DNA from 3 places in the Pseudomonas sp. MTM4 genome. Region 2 is predicted to be linked to each of the others. Evidence: predicted binding sites of a transcription regulator. Region 2 holds the regulator's gene; each other region holds the start of a gene.

Region 1 (5,373 bases), 2.3 Mb from region 2:
AGCTGTGGTCGCGCTATCAGCAGAGCCGCGATCTGATCAGCGTCGGCGCGTACGTACCGGGTGGCGATCCGGAAACCGATCTGGCCATCGCGAGGCAGGCGGAGATGGTCCGCTATCTCCGGCAGGGTCTGGACGAAGCCGAACCCCTGGCGCAGAGCGAGGTCGCACTGATCAACGTCTTCAATCCCAAGGCCGCAGGCTAAACCTTGGCGACGAGTCGTGCCGCGCGGCTGGCGCCCGTGATCGACATGGCTGAACGGGCCGAGCGCGACGCCGCGGGGCAATTTGGACAGGGGCAAACCCAACTGTCCCAGGCCGAAACCAAGTTGGGCGAGCTGCGCCAGTACTTCAGCGACTACCAGCAGCAATGGATGAGCCAGGGCAGCCAGGGCGTATCCGGGCAATGGCTGGTCAATTATCAGCGGTTCCTTTCACAGCTCGAATCGGCCATCGCTCAGCAGCAGCGCAGTGTCGACTGGCATCGCAACAATCTCGACAAGCTCCGCGAGCAGTGGCAGCAGCGACGCGCACGGCTCGATGGGCTGCGCAAATTGGTCGATCGCTATATTCAGGAAGCGAGAACGGCGGCCGACAAGCGCGAGCAAAAGCTGCTCGACGAATTCTCGCAGCGGCTGGCAAGTCGGCCCAGACAGGATTGATGCTTGCTGTGCCGGGGTTTGGGTGCTAAATCTTCATCAGTTTGTTTACTGCAGTACGGCCAGCCCTAAAAGGCGCCGGCGGATGCGCCTCGTTCGTCCGGCAAAACACGGCTGCCACGTTTCCGCTTGGATCAGGAGTGCTACATGACCATCAGTTCACAGCTATCGGCAGATGGACAGGAGCTGACGATTACCATCCAGGGGCGCTTCGATTTCAATGCTCATCAAGCATTCCGCGATGCCTATCAGCGTGCTGATTGCACGCCCAAGCGCTACGTGATCGACCTCGCTGGCGCGACCTATCTCGACAGTTCGGCCCTCGGGATGTTGCTGCTGCTGCGCGATCACGCCGGCAGCGATAAGGCCGATATCCGCCTGATCAACTGCAACCCAGATGTGCGAAAGGTCCTTTCGGTATCCAATTTCGAACAACTGTTCGCGATAGCCTGATGCCTCGCCGGCTCTCCATACTCATCGCCGAGGATGGCGCGGCCGACCGCATGCTGCTGGCCGCCATCGTCGGTCGTCAGGGGCATCGTGTAACTACGGCGTCCAACGGTGCAGAAGCGGTCCGACTGTTCGAGAGCGAACGGCCACAACTGGTGCTGATGGACGCGCTGATGCCGGTGATGGACGGCTTCGAGGCCGCGCGGCAGATCAAACAGCTGGCCGGCAACGAGCTGGTGCCGATCATCTTTCTCACCTCGCTCACCGAGCACGAAGCGCTGGTGCGCTGCCTCGAAGCGGGGGGCGATGATTTTCTCGCCAAGCCCTACAACCCGGTCATCCTCGAAGCGAAGATCCAGGCCATGCATCGTCTGCGCAGGCTGCAGGCGACGGTGCTGGAGCAGCGTGATCTCATCGCGCGACGCAATCAGCAATTGCTCGACGAGCAACGCGCCGCCAAGGCGATCTTCGACAAGGTGGCGCATGCCGGTTGCCTGAGCGCACCCAACATCCGTTATCGACAGTCTCCGCGCGCGCTGTTCAATGGCGACCTGCTGCTTGCCGCGCATGCGCCTGCCGGCAGGATGTTCGTGCTGCTGGGAGACTTCACCGGCCATGGGCTGCCGGCCGCCATCGGTGCCATGCCGCTGGCCGAGACCTTTTACGGAATGACCGCCAAAGGCTATTCCAGCGGAGAGATCCTCTGCGAGCTCAACGCCAAGTTGAAGCTGATCCTGCCGGTGGAAATGTTCTGTTGTGCCGCCTTGCTGGATATCAACCTCAAGCAGGGCATGTTGCGCGTCTGGAACGGCGGGCTGCCGGATGGTTATCTGCTCAGGGCCGCGAAGGGCGAGCGGCTGCCGCTGCGCTCCAGGCATTTGCCGCTTGGCGTACTCGATGCGCTCCATTTCGATGACAGTCTCGAGACCTTGCCACTGGCGATCGGTGATCGCCTGCTGCTGATGTCCGATGGTGTGCTGGAGAGCACCAGTGCCGATGATGAATTGTTCGGCGAGCAGCGGCTGTTGGCGGTCATGGATGCCAACACCGAGCCCTCGACCTTGTTGGATGAAATTCAAGCCGCGCTGCATGATTTCCACGGTCAAATACTTGACGACCTGAGCCTCGTCGAAGTGAGCATGATCGAGGCGGAGGATGCCGTTGCGGCGCAATCGCCGGCTGTTTTCCCACTCGGCGCGCCAGAGTTGCGTGCGAGGGATTGGTCCGCCAGTTTCGAGCTGCGCCCCAGCAGCTTGCGCGAGTACAACCCACTGCCGATGACCATGCAGCTGCTGTTGCAGATAACACCCCTGCGCCACCGTGCCGGCGCGATTTACACGGTGCTGACCGAGCTTTATGCCAATGCGCTGGAGCATGGCGTGCTGCTGCTCGATTCCTCCATGAAGTGCGACGCCGACGGTTTTGCCAACTACTATCAGGAACGCCAGCGGCGACTGGGTGAGCTGACCGAAGGCTCAGTGTCCATCGAGCTGAGCGTCAAGTCCGAAGAGACCCGAGGCTATCTACGCATCGCGGTGCGCGACAGCGGACCGGGATTCGATGTGCAGCGGGCGCTGGACCAGCAGTACTGTGCCGGATGCCTGGGCGGGCGGGGGCTGCGGATGATTCGTCAGATGAGTGAACGCTTCTACTGGGAGCCGGACGGCAAGGTTCTGAATGTCGAGTTCCATTGGGCCGCTCATGCATAATTCGCTGCTTTCCAGCCAGGAGCCTATCGATGGTCGATCATCTCGACACTAGCGTGCTGGCGACCCTTCAAGAGGTGATGGAGGCGGAGTATCCGGTGCTACTGGATACCTTTCTGGTCGATTCGGAAGAGCGGCTGTGGTTGCTTCAGCAGGCCTGCCGCAGCGGTCAGGCGGAAAACCTGCGTCAGGCTGCCCACAGCTTCAAGGGCAGTTGCAGCAACATGGGCGCAGCGTTACTGGCGGATCTCTGTCGCCAGTTGGAAGAAGCGGCGCGGCTCGAACAGATCGACGAAGCCCCCCACTTGATCGAACGCATCGAGCGTGAATTTGCCATCGTACGGATTCTCTACCGAGCCGAACGCCAGCGCTACGGCGGGCTCGGCTGACTGGCGGGTGCATTGGCGTGTACCTTCGGTGGCCGGGCTACGGATACAGGCGTCTATAAAGCGTATGGCCTGGACTTTGCTTGAGTAAACGCAATGTCATCATCCTGAGCGGAAGACCCATGGCCGTTTCCCCCGATCTATTGCTCAACATCAAGGCTCCCACGGCTGTCGCAAAGGCAGCGGGCGCGTCCCCTCAGGCCGCCCGCCAGCCCAGTCGGGACGAGCCTTCCAGCTTCGCCAACGTCTACGCCAAGGAGCGCCAGCCCAAGCCGGTCGAACGTCAGGACTCTTCGGCAAAACCTGTCCGGGACAAGCCGGCTGGCGAAAAGCCGAGTCAGGAAACCGCCGAGGTTGGCGGCAGCGAAAAGCCGCCCGTGGCCGAAGCCGGCAATGAATTGCCTGCTGACGCCGAGATGGCCGATGACGCCCCGCAAGATGGCGAGGCCGAGCTCGATCCGTTGCTGTTGTTCGGCATGGGCGGGCAGGTGCCAGTCAGTGACGAATCGCTGGCCACGCAGCCGCCGACCGGCAGCGAGTTTCTGGCTGGGCTGGGGCTAACTCAGGCCGGCGTAGAGTCCGCTGAAGCAGAGGCCGAGCCGGCTATGGTGGGCACGCGCTCCCTGGATATCCAATCCGCTGCTCAGAAGAGTCCGTTCGCCAACGCCGTGATGCCGAATGAAGCCTCCGAGCAAACCCAGGAAACGCTCTCGGCGAGCCTGTTGGTGGGCGAGGAACTGACGGAAGAGTCCGACGAGCTCTCGCTGGAGGAAAGTTTCAGTGATCTGCTGGACAAGCTGGATGCCCCGAAGGAGAGCCGCACGAGCGCCACCGATATGGCGGCCAATCGGCTCAACCCGCTGACCCAGGCGATTGCACAGCAGACCCAGGCTCAGCAGGCGCAGCGGCTGACGATGGTGCCGGGCCAGCCGGTGCAGATGCAGCAGTCAGGCTGGAGCGAAGCGGTGGTCGACAGGGTGATGTGGTTGTCGAGTCAGAACCTCAAGTCCGCTGAGATTCAGCTCGATCCCGCCGAGTTGGGTCGTATGGAGATCCGTATCGACATGAACAAGGATCAGACTCAGACACAGGTCACGTTCCTCAGCCCTCACGCTGGCGTACGCGACGCATTGGAAGGGCAGATGCAGCGCCTGCGGGATATGTTCGCGCAGCAGGGCATGACCATGGATGTGAATGTTTCCGATCAGTCCAAGGGCTGGCAGGGCGACGGTAGCGAGTCGCGCAGCCGGAGCGTAGCCGGCGTATCGGCTACCGGGGATGAGGAAATCGTTGGCGGCACGCTTGAAGTCAGCACGAGCCGTTCCGGGGGCGATCGCGGTCTGGTGGATTACTACGCCTGAGTGCTTTGTGATTGACCTAGGGAGCCGGGCTCGCGCCCGGCCCAAGACGCTGCACACAAACGCCAGACCCGGAGGTCTGGCCTCCCACTAAAAAGTCCGTTGCCCTAGTCCTACGCCGACGCTGTTCGTCAGAGGCGCGCCCTTGCGGCGAACGCGGACTTCGCGCCAACTATTCGTCTACAAATCAGCGCGGGCTTGTTGCAGTCGTTTACGGCTCCGCGTCCCTGGCCGATACTGGCACAGCAGTTGCTCGTAGCGCTTCGTTGCGAGTGAAATCACCTTGTGATGACGGATATTTGGCATGGCTAAGAAACAGGGACCCCCAGACGTACCGAGCCCGGCGGCTACGAGCGGTGGCAAAGGCAAGCTCAAGCTGATTGTCCTGATCGTACTCGGCCTGCTGCTGGCGGTCGGATTGTCGATCGGCGGCACGTTCTACTTCATGAGTCGGGGCGATACTGAAGCACAGCCGGAAGCCGCTTCGGATACGCCGACTGCACCGCTGCGTCAGCCAGCGATCTACGAAGTGTTGGCGCCGGCATTCATCGTCAATTTTTCCAACACCGGTGGCCGGCAGCGTTACATGCAGGTTAGCGTGGCGCTGATGTCGCGTGATCAGGCGGCACTCGACGCGCTGAAGGAACACATGCCGCTGTTGCGCAATCAACTGGTCATGCTGTTTTCCAGTCAGGAGTTCGCCAGCCTGGCTACACCGGTCGGGCAGGAGATGCTTCGGCAGCAGGCCACAGCCAGCGTTCAGGAGCTGGCACAGAAGGAAATCGGCAAACTTGCCATCGAGCAAGTGCTGTTCACC
Region 2 (5,373 bases):
AAGATGCGCTGGGCCAGACGCTGTTTCCCGAGTGGCTGAGCCTCGACGAGCGTCCGCACCTGCTGCGCGGGTTGGCCAGTTCGGCCTATGACAGCGATGGCTTGGCGACCTACGCCAAACCCTTCGTCGAGAATGGCAAGCTGCTTTCCTATGTGATGGGCACCTACTCCGGACGCAAGTTGGGAATGCCCAGCACGGCCAATGCGGGCGGCGTGCACAACCTTTTCGTCACCCACGGGGATGAGGATCAGGCTGCACTGATTCGCCGTATGGGACGTGGTTTGCTGGTCACCGAGTTGATGGGGCAGGGCTTGAACCTGGTCACCGGCGACTACTCGCGCGGTGCTGGCGGTTTCTGGGTCGAGAATGGTGAGATTCAGTTCCCGGTACAGGAGGTTACTATCGCCGGCAATCTGCGCGACATGTTCCGCCAGATCGTCGCGGTCGGCTGCGATGTCGAGACGCGTAGCAGCATTCACACGGGATCGGTGCTGATCGAGCGAATGAAGGTGGCGGGGAGTTAAAGCGGCAAGTTGAAAGCCGATAGCAGCTGGAGGCTGGCTGGGCGAAAAGAGGCTGTAAGGTTGAAGCGAGTAGTTTGAAAAGGCGCGGCTGGGCTCGGCACTGTTTCGCTTCCAGCCTTCCAGCTGCTCTATTCCCCTTCCTCGAAATAGTCTTCGATCAGTGCTATCAGCGCATCGACCGCCTCTTGCTCCTGCTCGCCCTCGGTGTGCAGGTGCAGGTTGGTGCCCTTGCTGGCCGCGAGCATCATGACCGCCATGATGCTTTTGCCATCAACGAGGGTGGCAGGACAACGGCCAATGCGGATGTCGCAGGGAAACCGGTTGGCGACGCCGACGAACTTGGCGGCTGCGCGGGCATGCAGGCCCAGCTTGTTGATGATGGTGATTTCGCACGAGGGCATGTGGGGTCCTAAGCCAGGTCGCGATGGCGTACCTGGACATTCTTCAAAGGTTCGCGCAGCGCCTGGCCGAGTCGCTCGGCCAGATAGACCGAACGGTGGTGCCCGCCAGTGCAGCCGATGGCGACCGTGACATAGGCGCGATTGCTGGCGGCAAAGCGCGGAAGCCATTTGCTCAAGTAGGCGAAGATGTCCTGAAACATCTCTTCGACATCCGCTTGTGTGGCGAGATAGTCGATGACGGGCTGGTCCAGCCCGGAAAAGTCGCGCAGATCGGCCTTCCAGTACGGATTCGGCAGGCAGCGCACATCGAACACGAGGTCGGCATCAACCGGCATTCCACGCTTGAATCCAAAGGACTCGAAGAGAAACGCCGTACCCGGTTCCGGCTTGTTCAGCAGGCGAAGCTTCAGCGTGTCACGCAATTGATAGAGGTTCAGATGCGTCGTGTCGACCTTGAGATCGGCGAGGTCGATGATGGGAGCCAGAAGCAGCTCCTCGTCACGGATAGCTTCGGCCAACGAACGATTCTGATTGGTCAGCGGGTGGCGCCGGCGGGTTTCCGAGAAGCGCTTGAGCAGTGTCTCGTCCGCCGCATCGAGGTACAGCACATCGCACTGGATATGCCGGGCACGGGCCTCTTCGAGCAACTCGGGAAAACGCTTCAACTGGCTGGGCAGGTTGCGCGCATCGATGGATACGGCGACCTGCGGCTGTATCAGCTCCGTATGCAGCAACGCCCGTTCCGCCAGTTCCGGCAGCAGTCCGGCGGGAAGGTTGTCGATACAGTAGAAGCCGTTGTCCTCGAGCACGTCGAGCGCGGTGCTCTTGCCAGACCCGGAGCGACCGCTGACGATGATCAGGCGCATGGCGGCGCGACGCCCGGCAGGATACGAGCGTGCTGGCATGAGCCTGGCTGCACGCTGTACTGTCGAGGTGGTTGGTGCAAGGTTAGGGACACGTCTCTTTCCTCACTCGTCGCAGGGCCAGCGAGATGGTTTCCGCTAGTGGCCGCTCTGAATATCAACGACGGTCTGATACAGATCCTGTCCCGTTCTGGCCTGGCGCAGACGCTCACGAACGTCCTCGCGATCGAGCATGCTAGCAATCTGGCGAAGCAGTTCGAGGTGTTCGTCAGTCGCCGCTTCCGGCACGAGCAGGACGAACAACAGATCGACCGGAGCGCCGTCGATGGCATCGAAGTCCACCGGATCATCCAGCCTCAACACCGCGCTGAGTGGCGAGGTGCAGCCGGGCATGCGGCAGTGCGGGATGGCGATCCCGTTGCCGAAGCCGGTCGAGCCTAGCTTTTCGCGGGCAACGAAGCTTTCGAAAATGGTTTGAGAATCCAGATCTGGAAGGTCTCGGCCAAGCACCTTGGCGATCTGTTCCAGTACGCGCTTCTTGCTGCCGCCCGGCACGTTCACGAGGGAACGTGCGGGGGTCAGGATGTTTTCTAGTCGGATCATGATGGGCTAGCGAGCTATTGCACCCTGGTTATGGTCGAGCTGTTTTTCTTTGTGCTTGATGAGCTGCCGATCGAGCTTGTCGGCAAGGAGATCGATTGCCGCGTACATGTCTTCATGCTCGGCATTGGCGACGACCTCGCGTCCGGCGACGTGCAGTGTGGCTTCGGCTTTTTGCTTGAGCTTTTCGACTTGGAGGATCACCTGAACGGCAATGATGCGATCGAAATGCCGTTCCAGTCGGCTGAATTTCTCTTCGACGTAGTTACGCAGGGCTTCTGTGATTTCCAGATGAAGTCCAGTGATGTTGGTTTGCATACTGCATCTCCTTTTTGCCACGTGCGATTGACGGGATGACCCGCCACCGGAAGAAATCGACCTGACATTTACATCAACCGCTTACGTTCGCTGGATGGTGCGATACCGAGTGATTCGCGGTACTTAGCGACGGTACGGCGTGCAACTTGAATCCCCTGTGCCTCCAGTAAACCAGCGATCTTGCTGTCGCTCAATGGCTTTTTCGGGTTTTCCGCAGCCACCAGTTTTTTGAGTATCGCCCGTATGGCGGTGGAAGAGCATTCGCCGCCCTCCGCCGTGCTGACATGGCTGGAGAAGAAGTACTTCAGCTCATAGATGCCGCGTGGCGTGTGCATGTACTTCTGCGTGGTGACTCGTGAGATCGTCGACTCATGCATGCCTACCGCCTCGGCGATGTCGTGCAGCACCAGCGGCTTCATCGCTTCATCGCCGTGCTCGAAGAAGCCGCGTTGATGTTCGACGATCTGCGTGGCGACCTTCATCAGCGTCTCGTTGCGGCTGAGCAGGCTCTTGATGAACCAGCGCGCCTCCTGAAGCTGGTTGCGCATGAAGGTGTTGTCGGCACTGGCATCGGCGCGTTTGACGAAGCCTGCGTACTGAGCGTTCACGCGCAGGCGGGGCATTGCCTCCTGGTTCAGTTCGACCAGCCAGCGGCCATTGTGCTTGCGCACGATCACGTCGGGCACGACATACTCCGGCTCGCTCGCTTCGATCTGCGAGCCGGGCCGTGGATTGAGCGTCTGGATCAGATCGATGACTTGGCGCAGCTCGTCTTCCTTGAGCTTCATGCGGCGCATCAGCAGGCTGTAGTCACGGCTGCCGAGGATATCCAGATGGTCGCTGACCAGCCGCACCGCCTCGCTTAACCACAGGGTTCGCTCCGGCAGTTGACGCAGTTGCAACAGCAGGCACTCGCGCAAGTCACGTGCCCCGATGCCAGCCGGTTCGAATTGCTGAATGCGGCGCAGCACCACCTCGATCTCGTCGAGTTCGATTTCCAGCTCTGGATCGAACGACTCGAGTACTTCCTCAAGGGTCTCGTCGAGGTAACCCTGTGGGTTGATGCAGTCGATCAATGTGGCTGCGATAAGGCGGTCTGTATCGCTCATCGGTGCGAGATTGAGCTGCCAGAGCAAGTGGCTCTGCAGGCTTTCACCGGCTGAGGTTCGAGTGGTGAAATCCCATTCGTCATCATCGCTGCTGGGCAGGCTGCTGGCGCTCGTCTGGTAGATGTCTTCCCAGGCGGTGTCCACCGGAAGCTCATCGGGAATGCGGTCACCCCAATCGCCTTCCTCGAGGTTCTCCACCGTGTTGATGGGTTCCTCGTAGTGATTGTCAGGCTCGCTCTGTTCGGTCGGCGTGCTTTCCGGCTTTTTCTCGATCGACTCGGCCATCGGATCGGAGTGATCGAAATCCTCTCCGTCCTCTTCACGCTCGAGCATGGGATTGGAATCCAACGCTTCCTGAATCTCCTGCTGGAGATCGAGCGTGGATAACTGGAGCAGTCGTATGGGTTGTTGCAGCTGCGGTGTCATCGTCAGCTGCTGGCCCATCTTCAGGACTAGCGATGGTTTCATGGCAGAGGACTTCGAACCTTGTTTGCCGGCGCAACCGCGCCTGTTCCGATTTCGCTGGCGCTGGCAGGCGCCAATGTAAGCAAATTATATGCCTGCCATCGAAGCTTTTGCCTAGTCCTGGGTGGCCGTCTCGGCGGAAAAAAATGACATCAGAGGCGGAATTCGTGCCCGAGGTAAACTTCCTTGACCAGCTGATTGGCCAAGATCGTCTCGGCGCCACCTTCGGCAATCAGTTGGCCATCGTTGACGATGTAGGCGGTTTCGCAGATGTCCAGTGTTTCGCGTACGTTGTGGTCGGTGATGAGTACGCCGATGCCTTTGGCCTTGAGATGGTGAATGATCTGTTTGATGTCGCCGACCGAAATAGGGTCGACGCCCGCAAAGGGCTCGTCTAGAAGAATGAACTTGGGCGCGGTGGCCAGGGCGCGGGCAATTTCGACGCGCCGCCGCTCGCCACCCGAGAGGCTCATGCCGAGGCTGTCGCGAATGTGGTGGATATGAAATTCCTGCAAGAGCCCTTCAAGCGCTTGCTGACGCCCGCTGCGATCGAGGTCCTTGCGGGTTTCCAGGATCGCCATGATGTTGTCGGTTACCGACAGTTTGCGGAAGATAGACGCTTCCTGCGGCAAGTAGCCGATGCCTGCGCGCGCGCGACCATGCATGGGCAGATGCGTGACGTCCTGTTCGTCGATCAGCACGCGGCCCTGATCGGCCTTCACCAGCCCGACGATCATATAGAAACAAGTGGTTTTCCCGGCGCCGTTCGGCCCCAGCAGACCAACGATCTGTCCGCTTCCAATGGACAGACTTACATCACGCACGACTTGGCGGCTTTTGTAACTCTTCGCCAGATGCTGGGCCTTGAGGGTCGCCATTACTCGGTCTGCTCCGCTGCCGGCTGATCTTTACTGCGCGGCTGAATCACCATGTCCACGCGCGGGCGCGGCGTGGTGACATCGGTATCGGTCGCACGGCCGGCATTGACGATCTGCCGCTGGGTGTCATAGACGATTTTTTCGCCTTCGAAGGTATTGCCTTCCTGAACGACTTTCGCCTGATCGATCAGGACGATGCGCTCGTTGGCTGCGAA
Region 3 (5,373 bases), 690 kb from region 2:
AACCGTGATCAATACATCTCGGGGCCGGCCGCTCTGCCGGCTCTGCTCCTGTTCATGCGGTCGGGCCGCCTGCGGAAGCTCCTCACCGGTCAGTGCCGTACGCTGGCGCTGTTGACCCTGCTGGCCACCACTGTCGGCTCCCACCTGCACATTGACCTGAACGAAGTGCTGGCCGACCAGCTCCTGGCGCAGGCGATCGCTGGTCTGTTGCAGCAGACGAGCCACATCGGCATTCGCGGCAGACAGCTGAACGTTCAAACGTCCCGATTCATGGCTGAGCAGGATTTCCATGCTGCCAAGCTCCGGCGGATCAAGGCGGATGGTGGCGCTCTGAATCTTCTGTTGGATCTGCAGATCGACGTTCTCGCGCAAGGCGTGCAGCATCTGCTCGCCCCACTTGGATTCTGGCGCTTGCAGTTTCAGCGCGCGGTCGACGGCTTGAGGCTGTGGCACCTGTCCGCGCTCAACCGTGGCCGTCAGCGGCTCGCCCGCTTCCGCCGGCTCGGCGGCACTCAGCAGCGGCTCCAGTGCCGGCTCGGCCAGAACGTCGGCGGCGAGCTGCGGCGTTGTCGCCGCTTGCGTCAAACCGGTATTCAGCTCCGCCGCCATACGCGGTAAAGGCGCGCCTATCGCACCTGCATCGACGGGTGCGCGTTGCCAGCTATGACCGGCCAGCGCGTCGAAGGGATCGGCCTGGGCCGTCGCCTGCTGCCCCGTCAGGGACTCGGGCAACCATGCAAGCAGCGCATCGGCCTGTTCCGCTATCGATGACGTCGGCAAGGCATCGGAGAGCGGGTCTTCGGTCACGCCACCCAGGCGTGCAGAGTCGCGCGCCTGAATCTCGGTCTGTTGCTGGTCGATCATGCCCAGCAACCACTGCTCGGGCGTGAGCTCGGGTAGTGCGTCGTCGCCCTGTTCGGCCTTCGTGCCCATGGACAACGGTTCATTCAGTTCGGCTGCCGATAAAGCGGCCTGCGGCGAAGCCGGAAACGCCTTGCCTGAGAGCACGCCTGCCGGAAGCGCTGCATTCGGCAGTGAGCCGCTTTCGCCAGCGATCAGGCTCATACGCGCGCCGAAGCCAATTCCCGGCACTGCCTGGGAACCTGTACCCGACTGACCTGCGGCAATGCCACGAGCAGCAACGGGAGTACCACCGGCGTCGGCTGGCGCAGCGGAAGGGTGGGCATTTGAGATCGGCTGGATCATCGCCTGTCTCCGGCTTGGAACATGTCAATTCGCTGATAGGCCGCACGCCCTTCGGCGTACTCCAGGTGGTTCAGTAACAGCAGGCGCAGCCGTTCGCATTCGTCGGTGCAGGCTTGCAGACCTTCGCCGTGAAGCTGCTTGAGCTGGCTTTTGGCGGCGTGGGTCGGCTCGTCGAGCTCCTGACCGGCCAGCTCTTCGAGGCACTGACGGATGGCCTTATCGGCGACCGCCACGGCGCCCCAATCGCTGGCCTGCAACGCCTGCTGCAGCTGATCGTGCAGCTCCATCAGGCGCGCGCTATCACTTACGAGCGGCACTGACACCCTCCCAGCCTTCACGCAGAATGCCGAGCAGGTTGATGACTTCATCCAGCCCTTCCAGCGACAGCGACACGCTGACATCGGAAAGACGATAGATGCAGTATTCGTAGAGTCGCGCCAGCCCCTGAACCACTTCGCCGCCACCCTCTTCGTCGAGCGCGCCGTTGAGGCCGTTGAGGATGTTCATGCACTTCTCCAGAGAAATGCCCTTCTGCTGATAACGCTTGTGCTCGATATGTCCGCGAGCGCGGGCCAACTCATCGAGTAGGCCATCCATCAGCACCAGCACCAGCTCATAAGGCGAAGCGGAGGCCGCACGGGCTTCGAGGTCTACCGAGCGGTAGCTGTCGTAACTGTCGTTTTGGAGGTAGGTGCTCATCCGAACAATCCGAAGGTCTGCTCCATGCTCTGCATGGTCTGCATCATGGAAGTGAATTGCTTGAGGTAGCGGCTGTAGTGGGTGTCGTACTGCTGCTGGAGGTTCTCGAACTGCTCGTCGATACGGCGCAGGCTCATGTCCAGCGTGTCCATACGGTTCTTCAGCATGCCGTTGGTGCTGCTGGTATAGCTGGCGACGGTCTTGTCGATGCTCTCGAGCAGGTTGTCCTTGCCGGTGAACAGCGCCTCGAAGCCTTCCGGATCGTTGGCGACGGCAGCTTCGAAGCGCTTGGCGTCGATGGTCAGCTTGCCGTTGCGATCGGCGCTGATACCGAAATTGATCAGACTGGTGCCACCGAAATCGGTACGCAGCAGGCCATTGAGGCGGCTTTCGATGGAACGGATGCTGGAATCGCCGGCCAGGACGCCGCGTGCCGCACTTTCGCTGCCGCTGGCGGTCAGCGAGTCGAAGCTGCCCATCAGCGTATTAAATGCATCGATGAAACTCTGAGCCTTGGCCTGGGTGCCTTCCTTGTCTTGCGCGATATCAAGGGTTAGCGGTGATTCACCGGTGGCATGCGCCTTGGTGAAGGTCATGCTGACGCCTTCGATGACGTTCTCGAAGGTATTGCTGGCATTGGTCAGCTTGATCCCCGAGGCATCCCGACCGAGATATACCTCGGCGTCCGCTGCGGTGGACAGACGAGTCGGGCTGGCAATTGCGGCTTCGACCGCCGAGTTGCCTGAGGCGCTCAGGCTGATGCTCTGTGCGGCTCCGGTTTCCTCAGTGGTCAGGACCAGATTGACCGCGCCGTCGCTGCGTACCAGGGTGGCCCGAACGCCGCTGTTATCGACCGCGTCATTGATCGCGCTGGCGAGGCCGTCAAGGGTGGTGATGCCGGTCATATCGACATCGAACGAATCCACACCGCCCTGGCCGATGGTGAGCGTACCGCCGCCCGCTAAGCTGGAGTCAGTCAGGCCCTGCAATGCGATCTGATCCTTGCTGGCTAACTGCTTGACGAAAAAGTCGTAACTGCCAGCCTGCGCGGTGGTGCCAACCGTAGCGCTGGCATAACCGTCCTGGCTAAAGGTCGCTTTATTGGTCAGCATGCTCGAAGTGCTGCTATTGAGCTTGGTGATGGCCGACTTGAAGGTCGTCAACGAGCTACGCAGCGAGCTCAGCGCATCGCGCTGGGCCTTGTAGTTTGATTCGTTGCGGTTCAGCCGATCCAGCGAAGACTGAACTTCGTAGGTCGCCAACTGCGTCGACATCTGCTGTACGTAATCAGAATCTATAGCCATCACCATCCCCTCTTGATGTCTGTTGAGCAAATTGGGTGCCAAGTCGAAAAGGCCGCATTACGGGCGTTCGAGAGGCAGCCATGCAGAAAAAAGGCTTCCGCAACGCGACGTGACGAGGAAACGGGGAAACACCGCTTCCTCCTGTGGCGATGACGGAACGACGCTCTATAAAGGCGACTTGGACGCGCGGTTTATTTAGCGGGCTGAAGACCCATTTGCCATGGGACGCACCGCGCGAGGAATCGGCTCGGCACGATGGCCGGATTTGGCGGGAACGCTACGCAAGTCATTGACTAGCAGCGGACAGAAAGTCTGCGAAGCGGCTCAGTAAGCCTGCGGTGTATAGAGGCGGGCATCCTGATTGCCAGCGAGCAGTTGCTGCAGGATGTCGTGGTGCATGGCAAGAAGCTTGCCGTTGTGCTCATTAAACAGCTGGCACTGCACGGCGAGATCGCCGACCTGCTGCCAGTGTTGCTGCAACGACACGCCGCGCTCGCCCGAGCAGCTGGACAGCAGGCGGCGCATACCAGCCCCGGTTGCGTCCAAACGGAAAGCTGCAAGCACCTTGCTGCGGCGCTGGGCGCGGGCGGCAATGGCTTCGACGCGAAGGGTGATCTGCAAATTGATGCGATCGATTTCGGGCACATCGCGTTCCAGCAGACGACCGTAGAGCTCCTGCATCAATTCGCGCAGGGCAAGGTAGTCGCCGCAGTCCTGCCGCAGATCGTCATCGACGACTGCGAGCAGTTTGTCCCGTTGAGTCACGCGTCGTTGCCGCGGTGATAGCTGAGCATGCTGCTCGCCAACTGACCGATGTCTGTGGATATCTCGCCGCGCTGCAGCGCCTGCTTGATCGCCGCAACGCGGTCCAGATCGATCTCGGGCATTGCGCGCAAGGCTTCATGCATCTGCTCGAGCGGCAGGCTCTCGGCCGGGCGGGCAGCGGACTGCGCGGCGGGGCGGACGCTGGCCGGACGAGCAGGAGTCGTCTCGGTGGGGTTCGCAATGGCGGGCTTGAAATGCCGGCTGATTTCCATGTTCTCATTCCAACTCGGTGGTTACTGCCTAACAAGCGACCGCTCGGGCGGAAACCTTAAATAATTTTTCGCACGGCTGACAGGCGGGTCCTTTGCTGCTCACCACAAACAACGACTGGCGTAGGATCGCCCCTCACCCCAACCCTCTCCCCGCAAGCGGGGAGAGGGTGCTGGCCGTGCGGGCTGATTATCGCCGCGGCGGCCTTCTCTCTCCCTCGCCCTTCCGGGGTGAGGGGGCGGAGCCGAGCCGACTCCCGACTTCAAACAACCACTAGGCAATCCGACCCCGCCACCAGCTCTGCGCCGCCAGGCCGTCCTGAATCTTCTGCTCCTGAGCCAGCAACAGCTGCTGCCACTGCTGGATCTTGGCATCGATCACATGCTCGATGACCTTCTCGCTGCGCATGGCCTGCATTAGCTCCTGCTGGATGCGCGCCAGCGCCTGTTCGGCTACAGCCAGTTCGCGGCGCTGCAGTTCGACCATCTTGTACAACGTGGCTTTGTAACGCTGCTGATTATCACGCTGCAACGGGGTGCTCATCGGCACACTGAAGCCACACAGACGGCTCAAACCGGTAATGTTGTTGCGATAGCGCTGACAAAGGTTCTGCTGGTACTGCACCTGTCCAAGCATCTGCTTGACCCGGTTGCTGCGCAGGCTGGCCAGGCGCGAGAGCGTCTCGATCTGCTGTTTCATGGCTTCCTGATGATGCTCTGCAGGAGAGTAAGGCTGGTTTCCAGCTCCGCCGCCTCGCCCACTTCCTGGCGCAGAAAACGCTCGATGGTCGGTGCGAGCTGCACGGAGCGGTCGGTTTTGATGTCCGCTCCGGGCGTATAGCCGCCCAGCGGGATCAGCTCCTTGATCTTCTCGTAGGTGCTGTAAAGCTCTTTAAGCTGGCGCGCCGCGCCCAGGTGCGGTGGCTGGCCGACCTGACTCATGCAGCGGCTGACCGAAGCGCAGACATCGATGGCCGGGTAGTGCCCGGCATCAGCCAGGCGCCGCGAAAGCACGATGTGCCCGTCGAGAATCGCCCGTGCGCAATCGACGATCGGGTCCTGCTGGTCATCGCCCTCGGCGAGTACGGTGTAAAGGGCGCTGAGGCTGCCATTGTCGTTGGCGCCATTGC

The links. Region 2 encodes sigma-54, which starts transcription at its own class of promoters, with help from an activator protein. Its sites were predicted from a motif close to ANTGGCATNNANNTTGCTNT; they were not measured.
Region 1: a site for sigma-54 is predicted at 3,265-3,284, ahead of GYM54_RS07280 (flagellar hook-length control protein FliK). Genes of this name have one in related genera too.
Region 3: a site for sigma-54 is predicted at 3,233-3,252, ahead of fliD (flagellar filament capping protein FliD). Genes of this name have one in related genera too.

The regions. Positions count from the first base shown of each region.
Region 1 covers NZ_CP048411.1:1,608,492-1,613,864, reverse strand. The annotation lists gene fliI (flagellar protein export ATPase FliI) at 1-203, shown strand, start outside; gene fliJ (flagellar export protein FliJ) at 207-659, shown strand; gene GYM54_RS07295 (STAS domain-containing protein) at 804-1,109, shown strand; gene GYM54_RS07290 (fused response regulator/phosphatase) at 1,109-2,815, shown strand; gene GYM54_RS07285 (Hpt domain-containing protein) at 2,845-3,201, shown strand; gene GYM54_RS07280 (flagellar hook-length control protein FliK) at 3,321-4,559, shown strand; gene fliL (flagellar basal body-associated protein FliL) at 4,861-5,373, shown strand, end outside.
Region 2 covers NZ_CP048411.1:3,909,195-3,914,567, forward strand. The annotation lists gene pmbA (metalloprotease PmbA) at 1-524, shown strand, start outside; gene GYM54_RS17950 (HPr family phosphocarrier protein) at 653-925, opposite strand; gene rapZ (RNase adapter RapZ) at 934-1,791, opposite strand; gene ptsN (PTS IIA-like nitrogen regulatory protein PtsN) at 1,927-2,391, opposite strand; gene hpf (ribosome hibernation-promoting factor, HPF/YfiA family) at 2,398-2,706, opposite strand; gene GYM54_RS17970 (RNA polymerase factor sigma-54) at 2,775-4,283, opposite strand; gene lptB (LPS export ABC transporter ATP-binding protein) at 4,433-5,158, opposite strand; gene lptA (lipopolysaccharide transport periplasmic protein LptA) at 5,158-5,373, opposite strand, start outside.
Region 3 covers NZ_CP048411.1:3,223,523-3,228,895, reverse strand. The annotation lists gene GYM54_RS14955 (flagellar hook-length control protein FliK) at 1-1,206, opposite strand, end outside; gene GYM54_RS14950 (hypothetical protein) at 1,203-1,523, opposite strand; gene fliS (flagellar export chaperone FliS) at 1,507-1,905, opposite strand; gene fliD (flagellar filament capping protein FliD) at 1,902-3,209, opposite strand; gene flgN (flagellar protein FlgN) at 3,534-3,974, opposite strand; gene flgM (flagellar biosynthesis anti-sigma factor FlgM) at 3,971-4,246, opposite strand; gene GYM54_RS14925 (flagellar FliJ family protein) at 4,518-4,943, opposite strand; gene fliI (flagellar protein export ATPase FliI) at 4,940-5,373, opposite strand, start outside.